Regions from separate parts of the Citrobacter telavivensis genome, predicted to be linked through region 2. Evidence: predicted binding sites of a transcription regulator. Region 2 holds the regulator's gene; the other holds the start of a gene.
The links. Region 2 encodes PhoB, which activates phosphate uptake and scavenging genes when phosphate is short. Its sites were predicted from a motif close to CTGTCATAAAACTGNCNNAT; they were not measured.

Region 1: the regulator PhoB is predicted to act here: its motif matches at 11,155-11,174, upstream of kdgR (DNA-binding transcriptional regulator KdgR).

Annotation. Positions count from the first base shown of each region.
Region 1 is NZ_JBGUBF010000001.1:1,787,911-1,803,898, forward strand. Features, by position in the region: gene yoaE (CNNM family cation transport protein YoaE) at 1-757, opposite strand, end outside; gene ACERJC_RS08485 (protein YoaL) at 745-1,050, opposite strand; gene manX (PTS mannose transporter subunit IIAB) at 1,200-2,168, shown strand; gene ACERJC_RS08495 (PTS mannose/fructose/sorbose transporter subunit IIC) at 2,228-3,028, shown strand; gene ACERJC_RS08500 (PTS mannose transporter subunit IID) at 3,041-3,892, shown strand; gene ACERJC_RS08505 (DUF986 family protein) at 3,956-4,414, shown strand; gene mntP (manganese efflux pump MntP) at 4,833-5,399, shown strand; gene rlmA (23S rRNA (guanine(745)-N(1))-methyltransferase) at 5,396-6,205, opposite strand; gene ftsI2 (peptidoglycan DD-transpeptidase FtsI2/PBP3(PARA)) at 6,269-8,014, opposite strand; gene cspE (transcription antiterminator/RNA stability regulator CspE) at 8,235-8,444, opposite strand; gene ACERJC_RS08530 (DUF2627 domain-containing protein) at 8,457-8,600, opposite strand; gene ACERJC_RS08535 (YebO family protein) at 9,258-9,545, opposite strand; gene mgrB (PhoP/PhoQ regulatory lipoprotein MgrB) at 9,620-9,763, opposite strand; gene ACERJC_RS08545 (YobH family protein) at 9,924-10,163, shown strand; gene kdgR (DNA-binding transcriptional regulator KdgR) at 10,272-11,063, opposite strand; gene ACERJC_RS08555 (MFS transporter) at 11,240-12,613, shown strand; gene htpX (protease HtpX) at 12,659-13,540, opposite strand; gene prc (carboxy terminal-processing peptidase) at 13,734-15,782, opposite strand; gene proQ (RNA chaperone ProQ) at 15,802-15,988, opposite strand, start outside.
Region 2 is NZ_JBGUBF010000001.1:138,044-154,031, reverse strand. Features, by position in the region: gene proY (proline-specific permease ProY) at 1-664, opposite strand, end outside; gene brnQ (branched-chain amino acid transporter carrier protein BrnQ) at 742-2,061, opposite strand; gene phoR (phosphate regulon sensor histidine kinase PhoR) at 2,468-3,763, opposite strand; gene phoB (phosphate response regulator transcription factor PhoB) at 3,809-4,498, opposite strand; gene sbcD (exonuclease subunit SbcD) at 4,695-5,897, shown strand; gene sbcC (exonuclease subunit SbcC) at 5,894-9,037, shown strand; gene mak (fructokinase) at 9,113-10,021, opposite strand; gene rdgC (recombination-associated protein RdgC) at 10,148-11,059, shown strand; gene ppnP (pyrimidine/purine nucleoside phosphorylase) at 11,095-11,379, opposite strand; gene ACERJC_RS00655 (AroM family protein) at 11,450-12,127, opposite strand; gene yaiA (protein YaiA) at 12,380-12,571, opposite strand; gene aroL (shikimate kinase AroL) at 12,597-13,142, opposite strand; gene ACERJC_RS00640 (YaiI/YqxD family protein) at 13,325-13,783, opposite strand; gene proC (pyrroline-5-carboxylate reductase) at 13,932-14,741, shown strand; gene adrA (diguanylate cyclase AdrA) at 14,757-15,857, opposite strand; gene psiF (phosphate starvation-inducible protein PsiF) at 15,976-15,988, opposite strand, start outside.

The sequences.
Region 1 (15,988 bases), 1.6 Mb from region 2:
GGATCGCGTCAGCCGTACGCGCACGCAGCGGCAATGTTGACTGATGACGAATAAAGTTGCGACGCGCAATCTGGTTAAACACTTCTATAATGATTGAGAAGCCAATCGCGGCGTACAGATAGCCCTTCGGAATATGGAAACCAAAACCTTCAGCGACCAGGCTCAGACCAATCATCAGCAGGAAGCTCAGGCAGAGCACTACCACCGTCGGATGTTGGTTGACGAAACGCGTCAGCGGCTTGGATGCCAACAGCATCACCGCCATCGCAATCACCACCGCTGCCATCATCACGGGCAGATGGTTCACCATGCCGACGGCGGTAATGACGGCATCCAGCGAGAACACGGCATCCAGAATAACGATCTGCGTCACAACGACCCAGAAGCTGGCATACCCTTTGCCATGCCCGGAGTCATGTTCACGGTTTTCCAGCCGTTCATGAAGTTCCGTCGTGGCTTTGAACAACAGGAAGATCCCCCCCAGCAGCATAATCAGATCGCGACCGGAGAAGGTGAAATCCATGACGGAGAATAGCGGTTGGGTCAGCGTGACCATCCACGAAATAATGGATAGCAAGGCCAGACGCATCACGAGCGCCAGGGATAAACCAATCAGGCGCGCTTTGTCACGCTGCTTTGGCGGCAGCTTATCCGCAAGAATCGCAATGAAGACCAGGTTATCGATACCCAGGACAATTTCCAGGACGACAAGCGTGAGCAAACCCGCCCAAATCGAGGGGTCCATTAAGAATTCCATGACAAGCTCCTGCTTAAGGAATGGTTAACAGGCGATAAAACACGGTGCAGACAAAACGTGTGGCAAGAAATGCCAGACTGGCAGGCGCGATGCGGCCTGAAGGTGAAATGACGTCGGTGACGATCCATACAGCGGGCTAGTGCCCTATACTCCTGGTAAGTTAAACAGAACGTAAACATAACAGAGGCAACGTGTTTTTGGCAAAGATTTACCTTCCTTTGCAAAGAGTTGTAACAGAGATATTTTACTCTACGAAATTTCTCATTGGCGAAAGCTAAATTACGGATCTTCATCACATAAAATATTTTTTTCGATATCTAAAATAATTCGCGGACATCATATGTTTTTCATTGTAACCCTTATCTGAATCGATTCTGTTGCGGACGGCGATTCAAATACATCTCTCACGTTGATGTGTTAACGATAATAAAGGAGGTAGCAAGTGACCATTGCTATTGTTATAGGCACACATGGTTGGGCTGCAGAGCAGTTACTCAAGACAGCAGAAATGCTGTTAGGCGAGCAGGAAAACGTCGGCTGGATCGATTTCGTGCCCGGCGAAAATGCTGAAACGCTGATTGAAAAGTACAACGCTCAGTTGGCAAAACTCGATACCAGTAACGGCGCGCTGTTTCTCGTCGATACATGGGGAGGCAGTCCATTCAACGCTGCCAGCCGCATTGTCGTCGACAAAGAGCAGTATGAAGTCATTGCCGGGGTGAACATCCCTATGCTGGTCGAAACGCTGATGGCGCGTGACGACAACCCGAGCTTCGACGAGTTGGTGGCGTTGGCTGTTGAAACCGGTCGCGAAGGCGTGAAAGCGCTGAAAGCGAAACCGGTGGAAAAAGCCGCCCCTGCCCCTGTCGCAGCAGCCCCCAAAGCCGCGGCCCCGGTAAAACCGATGGGACCGAACGATTATATGCAAATCGGTCTTGCCCGTATTGATGACCGTTTAATCCACGGTCAGGTGGCTACCCGCTGGACCAAAGAAACCAACGTTACCCGTATTATCGTTGTCAGCGATGAAGTGGCTGCAGACACCGTGCGTAAAACGCTGTTGACGCAGGTGGCGCCTCCAGGTGTGACTGCTCACGTGGTAGATGTTGCCAAGATGATTCGCGTTTATAACAACCCGAAATATGCTGGCGAACGTGTGATGCTGCTGTTCACCAACCCGACCGATGTTGAGCGCATTGTCGAAGGCGGCGTGAAAATCACCTCCGTTAATATTGGCGGTATGGCTTTCCGTCAGGGTAAAACGCAGGTCAACAACGCCATCTCTGTCGATGAAAAAGACATCGAAGCCTTTAACAAACTCAATGCCCGCGGTATTGAGCTTGAGGCGCGTAAAGTGTCGACCGATCAGAAACTGAAAATGATGGATTTGATTGCCAAAGTGGGCAAGTAACCCCCTGGCATTGAATGAGCTTTCACACTTAAGGCTGTTATAGCAATAGGAGAAGTACAATGGAGATTACCACTCTTCAGATTGTGCTGGTGTTCATCGTCGCATGTATCGCGGGTATGGAGTCGGTACTCGATGAATTTCAGTTCCACCGCCCACTGGTGGCCTGTACGCTGATTGGTGCCGTTCTCGGAGATATGAAAACCGGTATTATCATCGGTGGTACCCTGGAAATGATCGCCCTGGGCTGGATGAACATCGGGGCTGCCGTTGCACCTGATGCCGCACTGGCGTCCATTATCTCTACCGTTCTGGTTATCGCGGGTCACCAAAGCATCGGTGCCGGTATCGCGCTGGCTATTCCGCTGGCCGCAGCAGGCCAGGTTCTGACTATTATCGTTCGTACTATCACCGTGGCATTCCAGCACGCCGCGGATAAAGCGGCGGAAAACGGTAACCTGACGGCGCTCTCCTGGCTGCATGTCTCTTCCCTGTTCCTGCAGGCGATGCGTATCGCTATCCCGGCGGTTATCGTTGCGATTTCCGTAGGGACCAGCGAAGTTCAGGGCATGTTGAATGCGATTCCGGAAGTGGTGACAGGCGGTCTGAACATCGCCGGTGGCATGATCGTTGTGGTCGGTTACGCGATGGTTATCAACATGATGCGTGCAGGCTACCTGATGCCGTTCTTCTACCTCGGCTTCGTGACTGCCGCATTTACTAACTTCAACCTGGTTGCTCTGGGTGTGATTGGTGCGGTAATGGCCATCCTCTACATCCAACTGAGCCCGAAATATAACCGCGTGGCGGGTGCACCAGCGCAGGCTGCGGGTGACAACTCCCTCGATAACGAACTGGACTAGCAGGTGAGCGAAATGGTTGATATGACTAAAACTACCACTGAGAAAAAACTCACACAGAGTGACATTCGTGGCGTGTTCATTCGTTCTAACCTGTTTCAGGGTTCATGGAACTTCGAACGTATGCAGGCGCTGGGTTTCTGCTTCTCCATGGTACCGGCTATTCGTCGCCTGTATCCCGAGAACAACGATGCGCGTAAGCAAGCCATCAAGCGTCACCTGGAATTCTTTAACACCCACCCGTACGTTGCGGCGCCAGTTCTCGGCGTAACGCTGGCGATGGAAGAACAGCGTGCTAACGGCGCAGAGATTGATGATGGTGCCATCAACGGTATCAAAGTGGGTCTGATGGGGCCGCTGGCAGGCGTGGGCGACCCGATTTTCTGGGGTACTGTGCGTCCGGTGTTTGCTGCGTTAGGTGCGGGTATCGCGATGAGCGGCAGCCTGCTGGGTCCACTGCTGTTCTTCATTCTGTTCAACGCAGTCCGTCTGCTGACCCGTTACTACGGCGTCGCCTACGGTTACCGCAAAGGTGTCGATATTGTTAAGGATATGGGCGGCGGCTTCCTGCAAAAACTGACTGAGGGGGCGTCAATCCTCGGCCTGTTTGTCATGGGGGCGTTGGTGAACAAATGGACGCACGTGAACATCCCGCTAGTGGTCTCAACCATCACCGGTCAGGATGGTCAGACGCGTGTTACCACCGTCCAGACCATTCTCGACCAGCTGATGCCGGGTCTGGTTCCGTTACTGCTTACCTTCGCCTGTATGTGGCTGCTGCGTAAGAAAGTCAACCCGCTGTGGATTATCGTTGGCTTCTTCGTCATCGGTATCGCGGGATATGCGGTCGGCCTGTTGGGTCTGTAAGACTGTAGTACACTACCGGGGCCTTAACGGCCCCGTTTTTTTTATCTGGAGGAACAAGGATTAATGACTATTACGGACCTGGTGCTGGTTTTCTTTATTGCCGCGTTGCTGGCTTACGCCATTTACGATCAGTTCATCATGCCACGCCGCAATGGCCAGACTCTGCTTGCCATCCCCCTGCTACGCCGAAGCCGCGTGGACAGCGTCATCTTCATCGGCCTCATCGCGATTCTTATCTACAACAATGTCACCAGCCATGGGGCTATCATGACCACATGGTTATTATGTGCACTGGCGTTGATGGGGCTTTATATTTTCTGGATCCGGGTACCGAAGATCCTCTTCAAACAGGGTGGATTTTTCTTCGCCAACGTATGGATAGAATATAACCGCATTAAAGAGATGAATTTATCGGAAGATGGTGTTCTGGTGATGCAATTAGAACAAAGGCGTTTGCTTATTCGCGTACGAAATATCGACGATCTGGAAAAGATATATAAACTTCTCGTTTCCTCTCAGTGAGTTAGAAACATAGCCTGTGCTTTGTTTTTCGCAATTTAATTGTAATTAAAAACATAGCTAAGGCTATAACCCAGGCGTAAAGATGTTATTTATTTTAACGTTCTATCTATCAATAAATCTAAATGAAAATCGTTTACAATTAGAAGTCAAATAATATTTCTCCGCAGTTGTTTTATATTCTCAAAATATGTTAAGGTTGCGCCGTCATTTGGGGAGTAGCCGATTTCCAGACTCCGGAAATGTACGTGTCAACATACTCGTTGCAAAACGTGGCACGTACGGACTGAAATCTCTTTCAGTCAGGCGAGACCATAGGCACATCAACTGCTATGCATACTGTATGAACGCCTGTGTTCAGGTGTGCATGTTTACTGGGGGCAGTGGTGTGTTTTATGGAAACCCCGGTCAGGACGCTGTCATGAATATCACTGCCACTATTATTCTCGCTTTCGGCATGTCGATGGATGCTTTCGCGGCATCAATTGGCAAAGGCGCCACCCTGCATAAACCCAAATTCTCTGAAGCGCTGCGCACCGGTTTGATCTTCGGCGCAGTCGAAACATTGACGCCGCTGATCGGCTGGGCGCTGGGCATGTTAGCCAGCAAATTCGTACTGGAATGGAATCACTGGATTGCCTTCATTCTGCTGGTCTTTCTGGGCGGGCGAATGATTATAGAAGGATTTCGCGGCGCGGATGATGAAGACGATGAACCGCTGCGCCGTCACGGTTTCTGGTTACTGGTCACGACCGCCATCGCCACCAGCCTCGACGCCATGGCGGTCGGTGTAGGGCTGGCGTTCCTGCAGGTCAACATTATCGCTACCGCACTGGCTATCGGCTGCGCCACGTTGATTATGTCCACGCTGGGGATGATGGTCGGTCGCTTCATTGGCCCGCTGCTTGGCAAACGGGCTGAAATTCTGGGCGGGGTGGTGCTGATCGGTATCGGCGTCCAGATCCTCTGGACGCACTTTCACGGTTAATCCGCGCGCTGCCAGAGGTGAAGACGAAAATCCGTCTGGCAGTCAAACGTTTCTCTACTCGCCAGATGTTCCCAAACCTCTGGCTTCGCCCGCCATGCAAAAGGTGTCATCTGCAATAGCGCCACCGCTTCCTTCCCGCTCAGGCTCATCGGGTACGCCAGCGCGATATCTTCCAGCAGGTTGAACCCTTCCAGTTGCTCGGTATGCGGCGCATGGAGTCGGACCTCAACGTAAATCAGCCCTTTCAACTCCATTAAATGCCTCGCTCCCGGCGTTGCCGTGAGAACCCATCCGCGCGGCTTGACCACACGCGCCAGTTCTTCTGCTTTACACGGCGCGTAAATCCGCACAATCGCGTCCTGACTGGCATCAGCAAACGGCAGACGATGACTCGATGCAACGCAGAATGTCACCTGCGGATAGCGCCTGGCCGCCGCTTTGATAGCGACCTTCGCCACGTCCAGTCCATAAGTGGTAGCCGCAGGCAGCGCATCAGCAAAGGCGTGAGTGTAATACCCTTCACCACAACCGATATCAAGAATCGAGGCCGCCGACGCGTCGAGGCGCGTGGAAAGTTGTTCAACGATGGCGTCACGCAGCGGCTGATAGTGTCCGGCATCAAGAAACGCACGCCGTGCCTGCATCATCTCCGCACTGTCACCCGGATCGCGCGAACGCTTATGCTGCACCGGCAACAGGTTGACGTATCCCTCTTTTGCCACATCAAACTGATGCCGCTGCGGACAGATAAAACTGTTATTGACGTGCGCGAGAGGCTGGTGACAAAGGGGGCAGGAAAACGACATAACAACTCCGGCAGGTGAATTCAGGGCGCAAGTGTAACGCGATTTACGCCCTGGGAGAATCACTTAGCGCACAGGGAATGTCTGCGGATTGCCCTGCATTACCAGCAGATGACTGGAGTCGGCGGGCATTCCATCCGGTTTGACGTTTTCCAGTCGCAACACATCGCCCATAATCTGGCTAAAAACGGGTGCCGATACGGCACCGCCGTAATAGGCGCCGTTCTGCGGATCGTTAATCACCACCACCAGTGCAAACTTCGGGCTGCTGGCTGGCGCCACGCCTGCGGTGTAGGCCACATATTTATCCACGTATTTACCGTCATCACCGATTTTCTTCGCAGTCCCGGTTTTAACCGCCACGCGATAATCCCGAACCGCCGCCTTCGTCCCGCCGCCACCCGGCAGAGCAACACTTTCCATCATATGTTCTACCTGTCTGACCAACGCTTCGGACATCACGCGTTTGCCGATGACCGGCGGATCGATACGCGTGATGGAGAGCGGTCGGTAAAGGCCAAAACTGCCAATCGTGGCATAGACGTGCGCCAGTTGAAGCGGTGTCACCATCAGGCCGTAGCCAAAGGCAAATGTTGCACGATCCAAATCGCTCCAGTAGTGACGCTGTGGCATCAGCCCCTGACTCTCCCCGGTGAGTCCCAGTCCCGTGGGCTGACCAAAGCCAAAACGCTGATATGTATCCACTAACTGCTGAATGGGCATCGCCAGCGAGAGATGCGATACTCCGGTGTCACTCGATTTTTGCAAAATACCGGTCAGCGTCAGTTCCGGATAAAAACCCACGTCGCGGATGCGATGCCCGTCGAGAAAAAATGGATGGGTATCGATTACGCTGTCAGGCTGCACAATCCCCTGCTCAAGCGCCGTCATGATGACCAGCGGTTTCACCGTCGATCCCGGTTCGAAGGTATCGCTAATCGCTCGATTGCGAAAATCGTCAAGCCCCGCACCGTCCCGATTATTCGGGTTAAAATCGGGGAAACTGGCCATCGCCAGAATCTCACCGGTGGCAATGTTCACCAGCACGGCGGCTCCGGATTCTGCTTTGTTCCAGCTAACCGCATTGTCCAGCGCATCTTCGGTAACCGTCTGCAGTCGCTCATCAATGCTAAGCTGAAGTTCATGAGCCGGTACAGGATTGACTTCCGTGATGTTTTCAATCACATGCCCGAATTTATCCTTGCGGACCAGACGGGAACCCGGCTTACCCATTAACTGTGCGTTAAAGCTTTTCTCAATGCCTTCAATACCCTGCCCGTCAATGTTGGTAAAACCAATCAGATTCGCCGCGACATGTCCTGCCGGGTAAAACCGCCGGGATTCTTCACGCAAGTTGATCCCGGGCAAATTCAGTCTCTCTATCCACTTCGCCTGTTGAGGAGAGACCTGACGCGCAAGGTAGATAAACCGTGCCGACGGATCGTGGTTAACACGCGCCGCCAGCGTTGTGAGCGAGAGATGCAGCGTATTCGCCAGCGCCTGCCAGCGTTCGTTGACGCCAACGCCGCCTTTACTCAACAAGATTTGTGGGTCAACCCAGACCGCATTCACCGGTACGCTCACCGCCAGTGGCCGTCCCTGCCGGTCAGTAATCATTCCGCGCGGCGATGCCGTGCTGACTTCGCGCAACGAGCGCATATCTTCTTGCCTGACCAGGGAATCGGGTTCAACAATCTGCAACCATGCGACGCGTCCCAATAGCACTCCCAGACTCAGCAATATGGCTATACAAAGTAGTGCAAAGCGTAGCGGTGTGAAACTTCGCGCCGTACCATCACTTTTCTTTTTCACCTGTTCTCCGGCAAACATGATATTCAGGTGACTGATTTAACGGGAATAACGGCGGGAAAGCGGGGAAAACTATGCTAATAACATCACGGCTTTGCAACAAGGCGCTAACGAAGGAGGTATTCAGACATACTTTGAAGGAAGATGCATGAAAAAGCCCCGCATCAGCGAGGCTTTAAATCTGAGGTTGATGCGCAGACGCGCTTCAAATCAGTGGTGTCGATCAGATAGCTGTTACGTTAACAGCAGCCGGACCTTTCTGGCCGTCCTGAATTTCGAACTCAACGTTCTGGCCTTCAGCCAGAGTTTTGAAGCCATTACCCTGGATAGCGGAGAAGTGTACGAACACGTCTTTGCTGCCATCAGCCGGAGTAATAAAGCCAAAACCTTTAGACTCGTTGAACCACTTAACTTGACCTTTAATCTTTGCCATTTGCAAAATTCCTTAGAGTGTTTTCTTAGCCCGCAGGCCTAACATAGATAAAACTGAGACATTACTGCTTGAGGCACTAATATAAGGTTCGGCAGAGAAGCGGTATTCAACGACAACGTGTTTACTCAGGACTTCTTTACTGAAAATGCCACACATAAACAGAACTGTACCTCGTTTAACCCAAAACGTGTTATCACATACAACGTTAATTATGGCAAGCCATTTTTAAACGTGTCTCGATCGGTCGCACAAATCTCACCAGTCGACACAGAGTATCTGCACAGTTATGCGTCAATTCTCAAGCCGATATATTCCCGCTTTCTTGCTGAGCCCTTGTCAGACCAGCATCGCAACGGGGACTTTTCAACCATAGCTCAATAACTTCATGACTTCCAGATCATCGCGATGATGAAACGTGGAGTCAGGCCGTTATCACAAATTCTGCTTTGTTATGCATAATTTGTCTCAACACAAAATGGCCCGTTATCATAATAACAACACATTTCGGTCCAACCTGATATCCACTGTTCTTATGCACTCATTTAATGAAAGAATGATGACAATGCACAAAAATAGGGAAAGAAACGTTTCGATTTTTATAAAGCCGATCATTCTCACAAAACGGGGAAGTTCACATTATTAACGTATGGAAAAATATAATTAAGTGTGTGCAGACAATAACCAACGGAATGACTCAGGAAGGAACGGATATAGCGAAGAGGTATGTAACTGCACTAATAGCGTGCAGGATAATGACCCAGGAAGGAAAGACCGACGGGATGCCAGTCCATTCGCTTCCTGTTTTACAAAGGATTAACGCTCTGCGACCAGACGGATGATGTCATCATCCTCTTGCGGGTCATTGGCCTTCGGCGATGCCTCAGCCACTTTTTCCGGTTCGTTCGCTTCACAGAGACGACGCAATAAGGCATTTTGTCGCTTCTGCTGATCTAACAACGCTTCAAGCAGCTCAATCTGCTCATTGGTTCGCGAGCTTGCACGGTTGATAAAGAACCACAGCACCAGCCCAACAACCAGAACCCCCACCGATACAATCAACGACGCAAAATTAAGCACGCCGGAATTCACTACTTCGTTCATTTCACCACCTCAATGTAGACGCATCATTTTACCACCGCGCCACAGGAAGGTAATCAACAGATGAAAAAATGATCTCACCAGGGGATAAATTTATTGATGGCGCAAATTCCGCTGAAAAATTGTACATCCTGGTCACACATGATGTTGAACACCTGGGCCCATAGCAACAGGCACACAAGCACCACCACCACCAGAATTATCCATCGAAACTTTTTCACTCCACTCTCCGCATCAACATCTTATGCCACCAAAATATCATGTGTATCTTAAACCAGGGCTAACTACAGAGAACATTCGCGATTTTTTAAGAATCATTTACTTGTATCAATGCGCGTAGACGCTAAGCTCAGTCTAACTTATAGAAGAAAAGAGGTCATAATGCGTTTGATTATTCGCGCTATCGTGTTGTTTGCGCTTGTCTGGATTGGATTATTACTCAGTGGATATGGTGTTCTGATAGGCAGTCAGGAGAATGCGGCCGGATTGGGGCTGCAGTGTAAGTATCTCACCGCGCGAGGAACCGCCACCGCGCAATATGTTCATACCGATAGCGGTATCATTGGGTTAACGGATTGCCCGCTATTGCGTAAAAGTACCGTGGTCGTCGATAACGGTTAAGATCCGCCGCCGTGATGACCGCAATGCGTAATCCTAAGCAGGATGTCATCAGGATAAAACTGCCGGCGCGAAAGTCGGCAGTTTCTTAATATCGCCATCATGACGTCATCAGAATGGATAATGGTTGTAACCCATCTGTTCAGAAATTTTACGCGCCGCAGTATGCAGCATCGAAACGTAGTCATGCAGGTTTTCTTCGGAAAAACGCAGCGTCGGGAAGGAGATGCTCAGGCCAGCAATCACGACACCGAAACGGTCAAATACCGGTACGCCAATGCAGCGTAAACCTTCTTCTTGTTCTTCGTTATCTTCGCCATAACCCTGTTCACGAACTTTATCCAGCACGGGCAGCAATGCTTCCGTGGTGGTGATGGTGCGCCCGGTACTGCGTTTGTACTCAACGCCGTCCAGAATCTGTTTCACTTCATCACGATCGCGCCAGGCCAGCAGCACTTTACCAATCGCGGTACTATAAAGCGGGTTACGACGACCGACACGCGAATACATGCGCAGATTGTACATCGAATCAATCTTATGGATGTATACGATGCTGTCTTCATCCAGCGCACCGAGGTGCACGGTCTCTTTAGTCAAACGAGAGAGTTCACGCATCTGGATGTCCGCACTGCGGATAAGGTCAACGTTCTGTAGCGCACGCGCGCCCAGTTCAAACAGTTTCAGCGTCAGAGAATACTTCTCGGACTCCCCTTCCTGCGACACATAACCCAGCGTTTTCATGGTCTGTAAAAAGCGATAAACGGTGCTTTTTGACATCATGACGCGTTGTGATAACTCGGTAATCCCTATTTCGCGCTCTTCACCCAGCGCCTGCAGAATGCCAAAAACTTTCAGCACGGAAGATACAGAATCAGGCTGTTTATCCAGATCTGCGTTAGCCATCTATCACCTCATTACGAGTGTTTTATAAAAATCAGAACGATTTTTTATTATAATTTCATGGTCAGGCGCCCGCAATCCATCTTTGCTAACTTCGTTACAAATCTGCGACATAAAGCCTGAATATCAATGCTAGAATCACTACCCTGATCATATTCTTCGCAGAAACTATCAATCACATGAATAAACCCCAGGCCGACGGCCTGCCGCTTCCGCAGCGATATGGCGCCATTTTAACCATTGTTATTGGTATTTCGATGGCCGTACTGGATGGTGCCATTGCCAACGTGGCACTCCCCACCATTGCCGATGATTTACACGCCTCCGCCGCCAGCTCAATCTGGGTCGTCAACGCCTATCAGATTGCCATTGTCGTCTCGTTACTGTCGCTGTCGTTCCTGGGCGATATGTTTGGCTATCGACGCATCTACAAATGCGGACTGGTCGTCTTTCTGCTGGCTTCACTGTTCTGCGCACTCGCAGACTCGCTGCAGGTGTTGACGATGGCGCGTGTCGTGCAGGGGTTTGGCGGCGCGGCGCTGATGAGCGTCAACACCGCGTTGATCCGTCTGATTTATCCTCAGCGCCATCTGGGACGTGGGATGGGCATCAACTCCTTTATCGTTGCCGTCTCTGCAGCCGCTGGCCCCACCATTGCTGCGGCGATCCTCTCAATCGCCTCCTGGAAATGGCTGTTCCTGATCAACGTGCCATTAGGAATTATTGCGCTAATTCTGGCGATACGATTCCTGCCGCCCAATGGTTCACGCAGCAATAAACCGCGTTTTGATATCCCCAGTGCCGTGATGAACGCACTGACGTTTGGTCTGTTGATCACCGCACTGAGCGGTTTTGCACAGGGGCAGTCCCTTACGCTGGTCGGTGCTGAACTGGCGGCGCTGGTCGTGGTGGGCTACTTCTTTATCCGCCGTCAACTCTCACTACCGGTGCCGCTATTGCCGGTCGACCTGCTGCGTATTCCCCTGTTTTCACTGTCGATAGGGACATCAATCTGTTCCTTCTGCGCACAGATGCTTGCGATGGTCTCCCTTCCCTTCTACCTGCAAACGGTACTGGGGCGCAGTGAAGTTGAAACGGGTCTGCTGCTCACTCCCTGGCCACTGGCAACGATGGTCATGGCACCGCTGGCCGGGTATCTGATAGAGCGCGTCCATGCGGGATTGCTGGGGGCGCTGGGCCTGTTGGTGATGGCTGGCGGACTTTTTGCTCTGGTGCTGCTTCCTGCCGTACCGTCCGATCTCAATATCATCTGGCCGATGATCCTCTGCGGTGCCGGGTTTGGTTTGTTTCAGTCACCCAATAATCACACAATCATCACGTCAGCGCCGCGCGAACGCAGCGGTGGCGCGAGCGGAATGCTGGGAACCGCTCGTTTGCTGGGACAAAGTTCAGGTGCGGCGCTGGTCGCACTGCTGTTGAACCAGTTCGGGGATAACGGCACGCATGTTTCTCTGCTGGCTGCGGGGATTCTGGCAACCGTGGCGGCGGTGGTGAGTGGTTTACGCATCACACAACCTCGAGCGCAGGGATAAAAAAAAGCGCGTCCGTGGACGCGCTCTCTCGTTTTGCCGACAGGCTTACTTCAGGTATTCCCCACTTCGCAGCGCTTCGATACGTTTATCCAGCGGCGGGTGAGTCATAAACAGTTCACTCAGTGATTTACCTTTACCATTAATGCAGAAGGCCATCATGCTGGATGCTTCCTGCGGTTCGTAACTGGTTTTCAGACGCTGCAGCGCGGCAATCATCTTTTCACGACCAACCAGTTTGGCGGAACCCGCGTCGGCGTGGAACTCACGATGACGAGAGAACCACATGGTAATAATGCTCGCCAGAATACCGAAGACCAGTTCCAGTACCATCGCGACAGCAAAATAGATCATCGGGTTGCCATTGCTACCCTCGCCTTCATCACGGTTGCCACCGAGAAAACCCGCGGCGATCTGCGCTAGAATGCGCGAGATAAAGATAACAAAGGTGTTCACGACCCCCTGAATCAGCGTCATGGTGACCATGTCACCGTTCGCGATATGGCTAATTTCATGAGCAATAACCGCTTCAGCCTCATCCGGGCTCATGTTTTGCAGCAAGCCGGTACTGACCGCGACCAGAGACGCATCACGACGCGCCCCGGTGGCAAACGCGTTAATGTCCGGCGCATGGTAAATAGCAACCTGCGGTATGGCGATACCGGCCTGACGCGCCTGCGTGGCGACCGTATTCATTAACCAGCGTTCTCTTTCGTTACGCGGCTGCTCGATCACTTCCCCACCGACGGAACGTAACGCCATCCATTTGGACATCAGCAGTGAAACGAAGGAACCACCAAAACCGAACAGCAGCGCCATAATCATCAGGCCCTGAACGCTGCTCGACTGAATCCCTGTCAGGCTCAGCACCAGCCCGAAAACGACCATGACGGCAAGGTTCGTCAACAGGAAAAGCGCGATTCGCATCATAATTTTCTTTTAACCTCAACTTAACAAAACGCACTATGCGATTACCCACATCGTATGGGTCGTACCGCTATTTTCAAGTATCAATGCCCGGTAAGTCACCAGAAAGACACAACTTTACATTTTGTTGTACCAGACTGACGACTTCATGCGCTTGTTAAAAAAAACAGGCACAATTTCTTGTGCCTGTCTGAGGTTACTTCGCCGCAGCGGGTTGTTCCGCGGGCTTCGCTTTCTCAAGCGTCGCCAGATCCAGCGCAATCTTCACCGTTTCATCAAGATACGGATCCGGCTCCTGGTAATCTTTTGGCAGGTCGTCCAGTTTCTTCAGAACCGGTTTTCCTTCACGTTTAAACCGGTCATTGATTCGCGCCAGACGCATCGCATCATCTTCGTTATTCTCTTTTTCACGCTGCGCGTAATTCAGAGACGCGATGTTACGTTTGTCCTTCATCGCATTGAAACGGGCGATATCCTTCATGATGTACTGGAACTCAGGATCCTGCGCGATACGCGCGTTGTGATCTTTGAGTAACTCAGGACCGAACGGCGTCAGATCGTCTGATTTCACATACGTTGCGGCGTCGATGCTATCCCACGGCAACGCATTATCTTCAAACTTCTCGCCGGTTTCTGTCTCTTCATTCCCTGTTGGCATGATGATATCGGGCGTGACGCCTTTACGCTGGGTACTGCCGCCGTTCACGCGATAAAACTTCTGGATCGTGTACTGGACGGAACCCAGTGCAGGCCATTCCGGACGCAGCATCTGATCGTAAATACGGTTCAGCGAACGATACTGCTGCACGGTACCTTTACCGAAGGTCGGTTCACCGACGATCAGCGCGCGACCGTAATCCTGCATGGCGGCTGCAAAAATTTCCGATGCCGACGCGCTGAAGCGATCGACCAGCACCACCAGCGGACCTTTGTAGTAAACAACGCCATCGGTATCGCTGTCCTCACGGACTTTGCCATTATTGTCGCGAACCTGAACCACCGGACCAGAAGGAATAAACAGACCCGACAGCGAAACCGCTTCCGTCAACGCTCCGCCACCATTGCTGCGCAGATCGATTACGATGCTGCTGACGTTCTGTTTTTCCAGTTTCTGCAACTGAACTTTGACATCGTCAGTCAGGCCAACATAGAAGCCCGGGATATCCAGTACGCCGACTTTCTCTTTACCCACCGTCTTCACAGACATCTTAACCGCACGGTCTTCCAGACGAATGCGCTCACGCGTCAGTGTGACCGTTCGGGTTTTTGTTCCTTTGCCGGCAGGCAGAACTTCAAGACGAACCTTGCTGCCTTTTGGCCCTTTGATGAGCGCAACAACGTCATCCAGACGCCAGCCGATCACATCGACCATGCTTTTGCCCGTCTGACCCACACCGACAATGCGATCGCCAACGCTAATCGCTTTGCTCTTCGCCGCCGGACCGCCGGCTACCATGGAGTTGATGACCGTATAGTCATCGTCCATCTGCAACACGGCACCAATCCCTTCAAGGGACAGGCTCATTTCAGTATTAAACTGTTCGGTGTTTCGTGGTGAGAGATAGTTGGTATGTGGATCAATTTCGCGAGCAAACGCCGTCATCGCCAGTGAGAAGACGTCTTCACTGTTGGTTTGCGTCAGACGACGGATCGCGGATTTATAACGACGGGTCAGCGTCTCACGAATTTCTTTGTCGTCTTTGCCGGTCAGTTTCAGACTTAACTCATCGAACTTCACCTTACCGTCCCACAGCGCATTAAGCTCAGCCTCGTCTTTCGGCCAGGGCGCTTTGCTGCGATCGAGATTAAAGGTATCAGTCCCGGTGAAATCCATCGGACGTTCGAGCACTTTCAGTGCGTACTGAAAGCGCTCGAAACGGCGCTTTTGCGCCAGATTATAGAGATCGTAAAAAACGTCGAGCTTACCCGAGCGCAGTTCGTCGCCCAACTGCCCTTTCTTCTTCGCAAACTGCTCGACATCCCCCGCCAACAGCACGTTGTGGCTGTAGTCGAGTAAATTCAGATAGCGGTCGAAAATTTTGGCGGAAAAGGCCGAATCGAGATCGAACTGACGATAGTGAGAACGCGTAAAACGCGACGTAACGCGTTCACTCACCGTCGCGTGCTGTGTCTCTTCCTTAAGAACAGGAATCTGATCGGCACGCGTAATGTCGTCCACAGCGAAGGTCTGGCCTGCTATTGCAAGCAGGCCAGCTAACGCGGTAAGCCTAAAAAATGTGTTCATGCCAGGCCTGGCCTCCGTTTCAGAACACCAGGTGTTCTGCGCGTACAATCAAAGACATACCCGAATTCAGCTGTACACGGACGCCATCTTTGGTGATTTCTAATACGGTGGCATCCATCGCATCATTGCCCGCTTTCACCTTCAGAGACTGTCCAACGCTCAGCGCTGAAATATCCGAAACCGGAGTCAATTTCTCTTCACGAGGT
Region 2 (15,988 bases):
CGGTGATACCGATGATTTCAATACCGCCGTAGGCGAACATCACCATCTGTAGCGACATCACCATCCCCAGCCAGCCATTGCTGAAGAAACCACCGTTGCTCCACAGGTTATGGATCCCGGTCGGTTGTCCGCCGTTGCCAATCCCCCAGATGATGATGCCGAAGCCGGCCACAATCATGATGATGATGGTGGCGACTTTAAAGAAGGAGAACCAAAACTCCAGTTCGCCAAACACTTTTACGCTCATCAGGTTGATGGCGCAGATGATCAGCACCACGCTAAGCACCCAGATCCAGTGCGGAACCGTCGGAAACCAGACGCCCATATAGATACCGAATGCGGTCACATCGGCAATGGCGACAATCAGAATTTCAAAGCAGTAGGTCCAGCCGGTAATGTAACCCGCGAGTGGGCCGAGGTTTTCCTGCGCATAGCGTGAAAATGAACTGGCAGAGGGATTGTGTACGGACATTTCCCCCAACGCGCGCATAATGATATAGGCCGCCACCCCGCCGATAATGTAGGCCAGCAGCACGCTCGGCCCGGCCATTTTGATGGCGTCCGCAGAGCCATAAAACAGCCCGGTGCCGATTGCTGAGCCCAGGGCCATAAAGCGAATGTGTCGGGTGCTTAGCCCACGCTTCAGCTTGTTATTACTTTCCATCGATTCCTAACCCATCAACACATAAAAAACCACGGGGCCAGTAATAGCCCCGTGGTTAAAACAGATTTTCCGCAATCTTAGTGTGCGCTGGAGGTCACCTGCCGACCCGCCGCGCGATCCCAGACAACCGCCAGGACCACCATCACAACAGTGGGCATTAACCACGCCAGACCTTGTTCCGCCAGCGGTAAGCGCTGGGTCCAGGCCGGTAACACGTCGCCGATTGCCGATGCTTTAATACCATCAAGGATACCAAAAATCAGGCTGATAAACATTGCCGGTGCAATGACGCGGGTCGAATTATGCCACCATGAGCGGGTAAAACTTAACACAACGAGTGCGATACACGGGGGATAAATCGCCGTCAGCACCGGAATAGAGATCTGGATCAGATGGCTGAGCCCCAGGTTGGAAACCACCATCGAGAACCCGCCAAGAATGAACACCAGCGTGCGGTAAGACAGCGGCACATACTGAGCAAAGAACTCTGCACAGGCGCAGGTCAGGCCGACCGCCGTCACCAGACAGGCGATAAAGATCAGCGCCGCCAGCAGCAGGCTACCCGCACCGCCAAAGGTGTGCTGGACATAAGCGTGCAGAATCGCTGCGCCGTTCGCCGACTGATCGACCAGCGTAGCGCTGTCTGACCCGAGGCGGAACAGCGCCAGGTACAGTAGCGTTAATCCGACGCCCGCCATCAGTCCCGCCCAGACGGTATAGCGGGTCAGCAGACGCGCTTCAGTCACACCGCGAGAGCGCGCCGCGTTAACAATAACGATACCAAAGACCATCGCGCCCAGCGTATCCATCGTCAGGTAGCCGTTAACGAAGCCATTGGAAAATGCCGCCGTCTGATAAGCTTCCATCGCATGACTGATCGGGCCAGCAGGCCAGATGATTGCCGCAACGGAGAGCACAATCAACGCCAGAATCTTCAGCGGCGCCAGGAAGTTCCCCACGGTATCCAGCAGTTTGCCCGGATACAGCGACACCAGAATTACAATTGAAAAATAGACCACGCTGTAGATAAACAGCGGCAGAGTCGAGTCGCCGGTCAGCGGGGCAATACCCACTTCAAAAGAGACCGTTGCGGTGCGCGGCGTAGCGAATAACGGACCGACGGCCAGATAGCAGACGGTCGCCAGCAGAACGCCAGCCACTTTGCCGATAGGCGTGCTCAGACTGTCAACACCACCACCGACTTTCGCCAGCGCGACAACCGTCAGCACCGGTAGCCCCACGGCTGTGATCAAAAAGCCGACAGCCGCCATCCAGACGTTTTCGCCAGCCTGCAAACCAACCATTGGAGGAAAGATGATGTTCCCTGCGCCGACGAACAGCGCAAAAGTCATAAAGCCCAGCGCAATAATATCGCGCGATTTTAACTGATGGGTCATAAAGCTTACGGCCTGTGGATGTGGTGTTGATTAAATTAACGTAATGTCTTTCCCTGTGGGAAGAAACAGCGGTTTTTTTAAGCAATTCCAGCGGGATATGCTCCTGGGCTGGGACTGCGAAGAATAGTTTTTCGATTTACCGCCTGAATACAGTCAGTCTGACAGCATCTGGGGCGCAATTTAAACGCTTATAACGTTTTAAAGCAAGGAGGGATCTAAAAACTGGAAGATTATAGTGGTATCAAATAAATAACCAGTGCAAAACACTATGTTAAAGAAAAAGTCATGGCTTATCATTCGAACAAAAAACAACCAGGCGCGGATAAATTCAGCAGACTTATCTTAGCCGCAAAGAAAATAAGCCAGCATTGGCTGGCTTATGGAAAGAAAACCTTACAATTGTACTTTAAGCACTTTTTTTGGCAATTAATCGTTCCGGCAGCACAAAACTAAAGCGCGTGCCTTTGCCCAGTTGACTCTCGATATTCAGGCGACTTTCATGATGATTCAACGCATGTTTTACGATAGCCAGTCCCAGTCCACTGCCGCCCGTTTGCCGCGATCGCGCTTTATCAACGCGATAAAACCGCTCCGTTAACCGCGGGATATGTTCCGGCGCAATGCCTGGCCCGTTATCTTCCACGCTAAACTCCGCGCCGTACGGCATCGCGCGCCAGCGGACGGTGATATGGGTTCCCGCTGGCGTATGATTCACGGCGTTATACACCAGGTTGGACACTGCGCTACGCAGTTGTTCTTCATTCCCCAGCACGTTGAGTTGGTTATCCACCTCAAAGCTGAACGTGTGCTTCTGCTGGCTGAGCGTCTGCGCTTCACGTTCGACCATACGCAGCATCATCGGCACATCGACCTGTTCATTGAGCAGAAGCGTCGGTGCGGCTTCAATTTTCGACAGCGTAAGCAACTGTTTCACCAGTCCTTCCATGCGCGAGGTTTGTTCACGCATCGTCAATAGCGCTTTTTCGCGCGTTGCCCCTTCCAGCGTCTGTTCGTGCATCATCTCGAGATAGCCCTGCAACACCGTTAGTGGAGTGCGCAGTTCATGGCTCACGTTGGCAAAGAAATTGCGTCTCGCGCCTTCAAGCTGGTGCATCTGTGTCATGTCGCGCGCCACCATCAGCAGTTGCTTATCGGTGTACGGCATGACGCGAATTTCCAGGTGTCGACCGGTATTGAGTACCAGATTTAACGGTCGGCTAAAATCCCTCAGCTTAAGGTATTGCGTAAACTCCGGGTAGCGCAGCAGGTTCAGGATGTTTTGTCCGCTATCGTCCGGCCAGCGTAAGCCCAGCACCTGTTGCGCGAGGCCATTACACCAGAAGATCCCACCCTCTTCAGTGGTCAACACCACCGCATCGGGCAGTGACTCTGCCCCGCTGCGAAAGCGTTTAATCAGATTGCCCAGCTCGCGACGGCGCTTTTTATTGCGCAGTTGCATCTGATGCAAACCGTACAGCAGCGGTTCCCAACTGCCTCGTCCCGGCGGCGGCGTCATGCTTCTGTCGACCCACAGCCACCATGAGAGGCGTAATAAATTCCAGAAATGCCAGATCAGCAGTCCTGTTACCGATGCCAGTAAAAACCACGGCAGGTAACCAAAAAATGCACTTAGGATCAAGGCCGGGATACAGCAAAGTATCAGTTCCAGCACCAGCCTTTTCCATGACAGCCGTTCCAGCACGGGTCACTCTCCCTTCAGAGCCAGGCTCTTATTTATTCTTGTCTTTCAAAAACGGGTCGAAAAACGATACCCTGTCCCGCGAACCGTTTGTACCATCCGATCGTGGCCGCTGGTTTCCAGCGCCTTGCGCAGACGGCGAATGTGCACATCGACCGTACGATCCTCAACGTAGACGTTGGTGCCCCAGACGTGGTTCAGCAGCTGTTCGCGGCTGTATACCCGTTCGGGGTGGGTCATGAAGAAATGCAGGAGTTTAAATTCTGTCGGCCCCATATCAAGCGGATTTTCGCCGGTCATCACGCGGTGCGATGTGGGATCCAGGCTTAGCCCCTGCATCTCGATGACTTCTTCCACCGCCATCGGCGAAATCCGGCGCATCACCGCTTTGATGCGGGCCACCAGTTCTTTCGGGGAAAACGGTTTAGTAATGTAGTCGTCCGCACCGGTTTCCAGGCCGCGTACGCGATCCTCTTCTTCCCCTCTGGCGGTTAACATCATGACCGGAATGTCACGGGTCATCGCTTCACGCTTGAGGTGTTTAATAAACTGTAGACCAGAACCGCCGGGCAACATCCAGTCAAGAAGGATCAAATCCGGCCAGGGTTCATTAAGCTGGTTCACCGCACTGTCATAATCTTCAGCTTCAACGGGCTGAAAACCATTTTGCTCAAGCACGAAACAGACCATTTCGCGAATTGGAGCCTCATCTTCTACGACCAGAATACGTCTCGCCATGATTTGCCCTGTTATATAAGTTGCTTATCATCATCTGTCTTAATGCGGCGTCATTATGCGTCAGTTTTATGACAGATTTATGAAAATGCGTGCTGACGTTAACCTTAGGTTGTTGATTTATGACACCCGAGAAACGAGATATTACAGCCCACGAATGGTTATAATCCCCTTTATGCTTTTTTGCCATGGAACCGTTATGCGCATCCTTCACACCTCTGACTGGCATCTGGGACAAAATTTTTACAGCAAAAGCCGCGCCGCTGAACATCAGGCTTTTCTCGACTGGCTGCTGGAAACGGCGGTCGAACAGCAGGTGGATGCGATAGTCGTTGCGGGCGATATCTTCGATACCGGCTCGCCGCCAAGCTATGCCCGTGAGATCTACAACCGTTTTGTGGTCAACCTGCAGCAAACGGGCTGTCATCTGGTGGTATTAGCAGGAAACCATGACTCCGTCGCCACGCTGAATGAATCCCGCGAGATTCTGGCGTTTCTCAATACCACGGTTGTGGCCAGCGCCGGTCACGCGCCGCAAATCCTGAATCGCCGCGATGGCCAGCCCGGCGCGGTGCTGTGCCCGGTGCCGTTTTTACGCCCGCGCGACATTATCAGCAGCCAGGCGGGCCTGTCCGGTCAGGAAAAACAGCAGCATCTGCTGGGTGCCATCACCGACTATTACCAACAGCAATACGAGACTGCCTGCGCATTGCGCGGCGATCTCGCCCTGCCGATTATTGCCACCGGCCACCTGACCACCGTCGGCGCCAGTAAAAGTGACGCCGTTCGTGACATTTATATTGGCACGCTGGATGCTTTTCCGGCACAGAACTTCCCGCCCGCCGATTACATCGCGCTGGGCCACATCCATCGGGCGCAGAAGATTGGCGGCACAGAGCATATCCGCTACTGCGGCTCCCCCATCGCGCTGAGTTTTGACGAATGTGGCAAAAACAAATACGTGCATCGGGTGGACTTCCTGGACGGCAAGTTAGCCAGCGTCGAAGAACTCACCGTTCCGGTCACACAACCGCTGGCGGTGTTGAAAGGCGATCTCGCCGCGATTACCGAACAGCTGGAGCAGTGGCGCGATAGCGAGCAAAGCCCTCCGGTCTGGCTGGATATCGAAATCACCACCGATGAATACCTGCATGATATGCAGCGTAAAATTCAGGCGCTGACGGAAACGCTGCCCGTTGAGGTGCTGTTAGTCCGCCGCAGCCGGGAGCAGCGCGAGCGCATGTTGAGTAACGAACGCCGGGAAACGCTGAGCGAACTGAGCGTGGACGAGGTATTTTCGCGCCGCCTGGCGCTGGAAGAACTTGAGCCGCCTCAGTGCGAACGTTTGACATCACTTTTTCACCGCACATTACAGACACTTTCCGGGGAGCATGAGGCATGAAGATTCTCAGTCTACGCCTGAAAAACCTCAACTCACTGAAAGGGGAATGGAAGGTCGATTTCACAGCAGAGCCGTTTGCCAGCAACGGTCTGTTTGCCATTACCGGTCCCACCGGGGCCGGCAAAACCACGCTGCTCGATGCGATTTGCCTGGCGTTGTACCACGAGACGCCTCGCCTGAATACCGTGTCGCAATCGCAAAACGATCTGATGACCCGCGATACGGCGGAATGTCTGGCGGAAGTGGAGTTTGAAGTCAAAGGCGAAGCTTATCGTGCATTCTGGAGCCAAAACCGCGCGCGCAACCAGCCCGACGGCAATTTACAGGTTCCGCGCGTTGAACTGGCGCGCTGCGCCGATGGGAAAATCCTTGCCGATAAGGTGAAGGACAAACTGGAGATGACGGCGGATCTGACCGGGCTGGATTATGGTCGCTTTACCCGCTCAATGCTGCTCTCGCAGGGGCAGTTTGCTGCGTTCCTCAACGCTAAACCGAAGGAGCGTGCAGAACTGCTGGAAGAACTGACCGGCACGGAAATTTACGGGCAGATCTCCGCCCAGGTTTTTGAGCAGCACAAAACCGCGCGCACCGAACTGGAAAAATTACAGGCGCAGGCCAGCGGCGTTACGCTGTTAGCGCCAGAGGCGTTGCAGACGCTGACAGAAAGTTTGCAGGCGCTCACTGACGAAGAGAAACAGCTGGTCACCCAACAGCAGACCGGACAACAACAGTTAAACTGGCTGACGCGTCAACACGAACTGCAGGCCGACGCAAACCAGCGTCAGCAGGCGCAGCGGGTTGCGCAGGAGGCGCTGGAAAACGCCCAGCCACAGCTGGCGACGCTCAGCCTGGCACAACCTGCCAGAGCGTTACGCCCACTGTGGGAGCGTATTCAGGAACAATCGGCTACCGTTACCCGCACCCGCCAGCAGATAAACGAAGTTAATGCTCGCTTACAAAGCAGATTCTCGCTGCGTGACCGCATGCGCCGCCAGGCTGAGCGGCAGTCCACCGCCCTGCTCGCCACGCAACAGACGCTGAACGAGTGGCTAATCGCACACGATCGCTTTCGCTTATGGAGCAATGAGTTAGGAGGATGGCGAGCCCTGTTTGCTCAGCAGGCCAGCGATAAGATTCAGCTGGCAAAATGGCAGCAACAGCAGGTAAACGATAGCCGTAAGCTGGAAGCACTGCCGCCGGTGACGCTCAATATGACGGCAGATGAGGTTGCGACGGCGCTGGCGCAGCATGCGCAGCAGCGTCCTCTGCGCCAGCAATTGCTTTCGCTCCACGGTCAGCTCGTTCCCCGGTTGGCGCGTCTGAGTCAACTGCAGGCAGCGATTGCGCACAACAAACAAGAGCTGGCCCGGCGCAATACCCTGCTGGAGGCAAAGCGTCAGCAGTATAAAGACAAATATCAGCAGTATCAGGATGTTAAAACCCTTTGCGAACAGGAAGCGCGGATCAAAGACCTGGAAAGCCAGCGTGCGCTGCTACAGTCCGGTCAGCCCTGCCCGCTTTGCGGTTCAACCGCCCATCCCGCAGTCTCGGCGTATCAGGCGCTCGAGCCAGGCGTTAATCAGGCGCGACGCGACGCGCTGGAAAAAGAGGTTAAAGTGCTGGCTGACGAAGGTGCCGCCCTGCGTGGACAGTCAGAAGCGCTAAACCAGCAGCTACAGCGTGACGAAAGCGAAGCGCAGACGCTGGCTAAAGAGGAGCAAGCGCTCACTCAACAGTGGCAAACCGCGATCGGCGCACTGAACGTCACGTTACAGCCGCAGGAGGATATTCAGCCCTGGCTGACGGTACAGGACGAGCACGAGCAGCAGCTCTATCAGCTCAGCCAACGCCATGAGCTACAGGCACAAATCACCGCCCATGCGCAACAGGTGGAGCAGTTCCGCCAGCAAATCGATCGGCGCCAGGCAACGCTGTCGGCGCAGTTAAGCCACTATACGTTGTCACTTCCTGAAGAAGGCAGCGAAGAAGCGTGGCTAAACGCCCGTGCGGCAGATGCACAAACGTGGCAGCAGCGGCAGACGGAGTTGACGGCGTTGCAGGCGCGCATCGCGCAGCTCACCCCGCTGCTCGAGACGCTGCCTGCCGCCGGTACCGACGCAGAAGATGATGAGAGCGTGACGCTGGAAAACTGGCGTCAGGTTCACGATGAGTGTGTATCGCTGCACAGTCAGTTACAGACGTTACAACAGCAGGAGCAGCAGGAGACTCAGCGCGCCGCCGATGCGCAGGCGCAATTCGATACCGCGCTTGCGCACAGCCTGTTTGCCGATCGGGCGGCATTTCTTGCCGCGCTGCTGGATGACGAAGCGATCGCGCGTCTGGAACAGCTTAAGCAGTCGCTGGAAAACCAGCTTCAGCAGGCACAGACCCTCGCCGCGCAGTCAGCCCAGGCGCTGGCGGCGCATCAGCAACAGCCGCCTGCGGGACTGGATCTCACGCAGTCGATTGAACACATTCAGCAAGCCGTGGCGCAGCTAAATGACCGGGTGCGAGACAATGCCACACGTCAGGGTGAAATACGCCAACAGCTAAAACAAGATAGCGATAATCGCCAACAGCAGCAGACGTTGATGCAAAAAATCGACAACGCGATGCAACAGGTTGAGGACTGGGGCTATCTGAATGCGCTGATCGGCTCTAAAGAGGGCGATAAATTCCGCAAATTCGCCCAGGGGCTGACCCTGGATAACCTGGTGTGGCTGGCGAACAATCAGTTGACCCGCCTCCATGGACGCTATCTGCTGCAGCGCAAAGCCAGTGAAGCGCTGGAACTGGAGGTGGTTGACACCTGGCAGGCCGACGCCGTGCGTGATACCCGTACCCTTTCCGGTGGCGAGAGCTTCCTGGTCAGCCTGGCGCTGGCGCTGGCGCTCTCCGATCTGGTCAGCCACAAAACGCGCATTGACTCGCTGTTCCTTGACGAAGGCTTCGGCACGCTCGACAGTGAAACGCTGGATACCGCCCTCGATGCGCTGGATGCGCTCAATGCCAGCGGAAAAACCATCGGCGTGATTAGCCATGTGGAAGCGATGAAAGAGCGTATTCCGGTGCAGATTAAGGTGAAGAAAATCAACGGGCTGGGCTACAGCAAACTCGACAAAATGTTTGCAGTGGAATAGTGGGTGACGCCATGTCTGCGGGTGCCGCAGGCCGGATAAGGCGCACTGGCGTCGCCCTCCGGCCTCCCCCTGCCACTATTTCTGTGGCCACAGCCATGCGGCGCCACGCACGCCGCTGGAGTCGCCGTGCAGGGCTTTGCGCACCGGCGTTTCGCACTCCCCGCCGAACACAAACTGTTTAATCAGCGGCGGAATCGTTTTGTACAGGCGATCAATGTTGCTCATCCCGCCGCCGAGGACGAAAACATCGGGGTCGAGAATATTCACCACATGGGCCAGCGATTTCGCCAGACGCCGTTCATAGCGGCTGAGCGCCAGTTCGGCCAGCGCGTTTTGCGCCTCCACCAGGCGGATAATCTCACTGCCTTTAAGCGGATTGCCGCTCAGGCGATGGTAATAGGTGGCGAACCCGGTGCCGGAAATAAACGTCTCAATGCATCCCTGTTTTCCACAGTAACAGGGGACTTCTTCACGATAGCGAAGCTCATCCTCATCCATCCACGGCAAAGGATTGTGCCCCCACTCGCCCGCCGTACCGTTGCCGCCGATGTGCGCCCGACCGTTAAGCGCCACGCCCGCGCCGCAACCGGTACCAATAATCACCGCAAAAACCGTCTGCGCCCCGGCAGCGGCGCCATCGACCGCCTCAGAAACCGCCAGACAGTTCGCGTCATTCGCCAGACGTACGTCACGTTGCAGACGTGCGCTGAGGTCTTTATCAAACGGCTGACCGTTCAGCCACGTGGAGTTGGCATTCTTCACCACACCGGTATAGGGCGAAATGGAACCGGGGATGCCGATCCCCACCGTGCCCGTTTGCCCGGTGGCTTTTTCCGCCATCGCCACCAGCGTGGCAATGGTTTCGATGGTTTGCTGATAGTCGTTTCGCGGCGTCGGCAGACGATGGCGGAACCGTTGCTCCCCGGCCTCACTGAGCGCGATGACTTCCGTTTTGGTGCCGCCTAAATCAATCCCAATACGCACACGGAGTTCCTCATTTTTTAGGGAATATCAACAGAGTAGAGCGAGGCATTGGGAATGGCAATGCAAGCCCGCCGACAATTCGTTACTATACGCGCTGAATTTAACGACAAGTCCGTGGAAATTATCATGCTGTGGTTCAAAAATTTAATGGTTTACCGTCTTAGCCGCGATATTTCATTGCGTGCCGAGGAGATGGAAAAACAGCTAGCCTCGATGACGTTTACCCCTTGCGGTAGCCAGGATATGGCAAAAACGGGCTGGGTGCCGCCAATGGGATCGCACAGCGATGCGTTGACGCATACCAACAACGGCCAGATTTTGATTTGCGCGCGTAAAGAAGAGAAGATCCTGCCCTCTCCGGTGATCAAACAGGCGCTGGAAGCGAAGATCGCCAAACTGGAAGCCGAGCAGGCGCGCAAACTGAAGAAAACCGAGAAAGACTCGCTGAAGGATGAAGTGCTGCATTCGCTGCTGCCACGCGCCTTTAGCCGCTTTAGTCAGACCATGATGTGGATAGACACCGTGAACGGGTTGATCATGGTGGACTGCGCAAGCGCGAAAAAAGCGGAAGATACGCTGGCGCTGCTGCGTAAGAGCCTCGGTTCTCTGCCAGTGGTTCCGCTGGCGCTGGAAAACCCGATTGAGCTGACGCTTACCGAATGGGTGCGTTCCGGCACCGTGGCTCAGGGCTTCCAGTTACTCGACGAAGCCGAACTGAAAGCGATGCTGGAAGACGGCGGCGTGATCCGGGCGAAAAAACAGGATCTGGTGAGCGACGAGATTGCCGTCCACATTGAAGCCGGTAAAGTGGTGACCAAGCTGGCGCTCGACTGGCAGCAGCGTATTCAGTTTATGATCTGCGATGACGGTTCGATCAAGCGTCTGAAATTCAGCGACGAACTGCGCGATCAAAACGAAGATATCGACCGGGAAGATTTCGCCCAGCGTTTTGACGCGGACTTTATCCTGATGACCGGTGAACTGGCGGCGTTGATTCAGAATCTGGTAGAAGGGTTAGGCGGCGAAGCACAGCGCTAAACAATATTCCCTCTCCACACGGAGAGGGAAAATCATTACAGATAGCGGCAAAGATATGAGGTCGGTTCGGCGACCTGTAAGTGAAACTCGCTATGACCCGGGACGTTGAACACCTCTCCTGCGGCATACACCTTCCATTCGGTAGCATCCGGCAACAACACATTCAACGCGCCGCTCACCACCGTCATCTCTTCAGGCTCTGCGGTGCCGAAGGTGTATTCCCCTTCCAGCATCACGCCCACACTGGCACGGCCAGTACTGCTGCTGGTAAAGCCGATTGATTTTACTTTGCCGGAAAAGTATTCGTTACTTTGAAGCATAAACGGGCCCTGTCTCGTTGGTAAATTGACAACCAATATAGGGGCCAGCCCTTTGGCCTGTCACGTAAAATTAAACCAGCAGTTCTGAAGCCAGCCGCGCGATCAGCACATTAGAGAGCAGCACCGGAACATCCAGCGATTTTTGCAGGACATCGCGGTGGTGCTGATGAAAACCAAGGCAGTCGAGCATAATGACATCCGCCCCTTGCTCCAGCAGCGCTTTGCCGGCATCAATCAACTGCTGCGTGCTTCCATGTACCGGATTTGCCAAAGAATAGACAGGAGGAGACTGCAAAACCTGCCATTTCTCCGTCTGGGCCGCCATCAGCTCTTCCACCGGCACAATCACCCCCACCTGATGCCCATCGACAATCGAGGCCACCAGCGGCGGAATAATGCGCAGCGGCTCCAGCAGAATACTGTTACGCGCCGTCATGCTGTTAATTGAAGCTGTACTCATCAACAGAATGACATCGTAACCCTGGTTATCCAGCACTTCGACGACGCTTTGCAGGTCGCGTTCCACTTTCTGGCGCGAGACATAAGCCAGTTGATTATCGTTAAGCAGAGTGAGCAGCGGCTCCTCGCCGGAATCGATTGCGTACTCAGCCAGAACGTCATCACGGCTCATTTTTCCCAGCAGGCTGTGATGGGTGATATGTTGTTCGTCGATGTACTCGGTCAGAAGCGGTAAAACTTCACTCATGGGTACAACACCGATGGTGAGGATAGCCAACGACGCACTCATTTTTTCCACCTTCTTTTTTACTTCGTCGTTTATTCCCGGGTAAATGCGCTGCACCACTGCCGACACTTACCTTTGCAAATGCAAAAAAGCGTAGCAGGTGCAGCACAAATCGCTGTGTAAAGATTCCAGATAATTCCAGTAATAGGTTGTTATTGTTTGATGTTAGTTTTCAGGTACAACGATTCTTCGGTGAAAAATGTGATGCTGGTAGGGTTTGCACTCACTCAGATTCCATTCCGAGTCGTTCAGTCATCAGGTTTTATCGGGATCTTCGTAACGGGCTTTCGCATCCATCGCTTCCTGCGCGCTGGGATGCTCGCTGATTAACGAATCCGGTTTCGGGTGATCGGCGCGCAGCTGATACCAGGTGACCGTCTGCCCCGGCGTCCCTTTCTCAATGGTGACAATATACGCTTTACGTGGATAAGGCGGTTTGGTTGGCATAGTGCTTCCTTCTGTCGAATGAAGTTTAAGTATAGACCCCGCCTTGTCTGCGCAGCGCGCACTGCGCCAGCCTGCGCTGAATTTCAGAAATCACCTGGCTGGGTGATTTTGCTGCATCAATGATGAAATGGGCCGCCTCGCGATACAACATGTCCCGCTGTTGCAGTACCTCCTGCACCTCTTCGCTCAGGGGTTTACCGGTCAGCGTGGGACGCAGCTCCTCTTCAGGCGACGCCTCAAGACGATTAACCAGCGTTGGGACCGGCGCGCTTAAATAAATGACGATGCCGTTATCACGCATAAAATGGCGGTTATAGTCGGTGAGAATAATTCCTCCCCCCGTCGCGACGACCGTCGACGGCGCGGTCACCGCCTCCAGCGCAGCCGTTTCTCTGGCGCGAAATCCCGGCCAGCCTTCACGCTCGACGATTTCCGCCACGGTCATTTGTACCTGCGACTGCAGCCATTGATCGGTATCCACAAACCGACAGCCAATTGCCGTAGCCAGCGCCATGCCAACCGTTGTTTTTCCACAGCCGCGTGGGCCAACAAGATAAAGCGGTTGCGTCATAGTGGGCGTTCCCCAGAAAGCCGCAAAGCTGCGGGATCAGATGTCATTAAAGGAATAATCATACCATCAAACTAGTACAGCGTTAAGTGTAAAGAATTTATTCCACTCAAAGTAGAAATATCAATGCATGCCCTACTATATCAAGAAATAGCGCTGAGGAAAGTGTAAAAAATAAATTACATTCACGCTTTTCTGCGCTGAACTTCCAGCCACCACTTTTCCAGCTCTGCCGCAAAATGCTGGCGATCGCGCGCAGAGAGGCTATCCGGCCCACCCGTCTGGATCCCGCTGGCGCGCAACGTATCCATAAAATCGCGCATCGTCAAACGTTCACGAATGGTCGATTCGGTGTAGCGTTCACCACGCGGATTGAGCGCAGATGCGCCTTTCGCCAGCACCTCAGCGGCCAGCGGGATATCGGCAGTGATGACCAGATCGCCTGCTGCGCACTGACGCACAATCTCGTTGTCCGCCACGTCAAAGCCCGCAGGAACGCGCAGCGTACGGATATACGGTGACGGTGGCACGCGCAGGCTCTGGTTCGCTACCAGAGTCAGCGACATTTGCATGCGCCCGGCAGCACGATAGAGGATCTCTTTAATTACGTTCGGACACGCATCCGCATCCACCCATATGGTCATACTGTCTCCCGTTTCTTGTGCAATCGGCTATTGTCTCGTGCTTTTGCGCTGCGGCAAAGTGCTGTTTATCCTTCATGCGTCTTTCAATCCGCGCTAAGCTAGGCTTTATCAAACAAAACAACAACTATCACCCATAGGGAGTGACGAGATGGAGAAGAAAATCGGTTTTATCGGCTGCGGTAATATGGGGAAAGCGATCCTCGGCGGCCTGATTGCCAGCGGTCAGGTGCTTCCCGGCCAGATCTGGGTCTACACCCCTTCCCCCGATAAAGTCGCCGCGCTGCATGACCAGTACGGTATCAACGCCGCGCAGTCCGCTCAGGAAGTGGCCCAGGTGGCGGATATTGTTTTCGGCGCCGTGAAGCCGGGCATCATGATCAAAGTACTCAGCGAAGTCACCTCCAGTCTCAATAAAGAGTCGCTGGTGGTCTCTATTGCAGCAGGCGTAACCCTCGATCAACTCGCCCGCGCGCTGGGGCATGACCGGAAAATCGTACGTGCGATGCCGAATACGCCATCATTGGTTAATGCCGGGATGACGTCGGTGACGCCAAACGCGCTGGTTACCCCGGAAGATACCGCTGACGTGTTGAATATTTTCCGCTGCTTTGGCGAAGCCGAAGTCATTGCCGAGCCGATGATTCACCCGGTGGTTGGCGTCAGCGGCTCCGCCCCGGCGTATGTTTTTATGTTTATCGAAGCAATGGCCGATGCCGCTGTACTGGGCGGGATGCCGCGCGCGCAGGCTTATAAATTTGCCGCTCAGGCGGTCATGGGTTCGGCAAAGATGGTGCTGGAAACCGGCGAGCATCCTGGCGTACTGAAAGATATGGTCTGTTCGCCTGGCGGCACGACGATTGAAGCCGTCCGCGTACTGGAAGAGCGAGGATTTCGCGCGGCAGTGATTGAAGCGATGGCGAAGTGTATGGAGAAGTCAGAGAAACTCAGTAAGTCCTGAGTGAACAACCGGACGTCAGGCCGCCACTTCGGTGCGGTTACGTCCGGCATTCTTTGCTTTGTAGAGCGCCAGATCGGCTGATTTCAGCCATTCCCGATAGTGACCGAACTGCGGGGTTAACGGTGCAACGCCGACGCTGATATGCAAAATAACCTGCGGCGCGCAGGCCAGCCGCAGCCCTTGTAACCCCTCATGAACCCGCGACATCGCCGCTATGGCGCTCTCCGCTGGCGTACCGCACATGATCACCGCAAATTCATCGCCACCAAAACGCCCGATCACATCGCTCCCGCGCAGGGTCATTCTCAACTGCTGGGTCAGCGCCAGAATGGCTTCGTCGCCAACGTCATGTCCCCAGGTATCGTTAATGCTCTTAAAGTGGTCGATATCGATGATCAGCAGCGTGGCATCCCGATGCTGGCGACGACTGTGCTCAAATTCATTGCGCAGTAATATTTCCCAGTGCCGCCGGTTGTAGACCCCCGTCATGCCGTCACAGGTGCTCATCACCTGCAACCGACGCTTGTGCTGCGCCAGTTTTGTCGCGGCCTGATAGCTGACCCAGGAGAATAACAGCGGGTATATCACCATGACCGGCAGCGTCAGCCCTCCTTCCAGTGGTGCACTTCTTAAGGCCAGAGAGACGCCCGTCAGCTGCAGCGTGACCAGACAAGCGACCACCATCAGGGCAAGCCCGGTGATAAACAGCCGCACGCCGCCTGCGCCCATCAGATTCATGCAAATGATCATCAACAGCGCGGTGGAGGGCAGCGCATTGGCCCCCATCAGACCTATCCACATTCCGGCGAGGACCGCATCCGTTTTTAAATTGGCAAATTCCCGACTCAGCGGATCGACGGCCCTGCTGGCGATTTGCCAGGCCAGGTGCGGCCAGACGAACGCCCATCCCACCAGCAACAGCCACCAGACGCCGGATACGGGATTCGCGACCAGCGCTGCGGCGACGGGGAAAAACATCCCTCCCAGCGCCACTGCCCGCGGCACTCTCACTCGCCGGGCGAATCGCAGTCCAGAGCGTTGATGGTCATTTTGCTGCGATGAAAAAGACGCTTCATCCAGGTCGACCGCTTTTTTGTAAAAGTTTTCGTCATTCATTATTTTTTGGGAACATTCTGAAACAATTTTCCCAAATTATAGAGACGGGTCTGGCGGGGAAAGTATGATATTTCGGGTGAGCGTTTTTCTTTGCTCACCCGTTAGCACTACGTCGGGGCTACGCCGCTTTC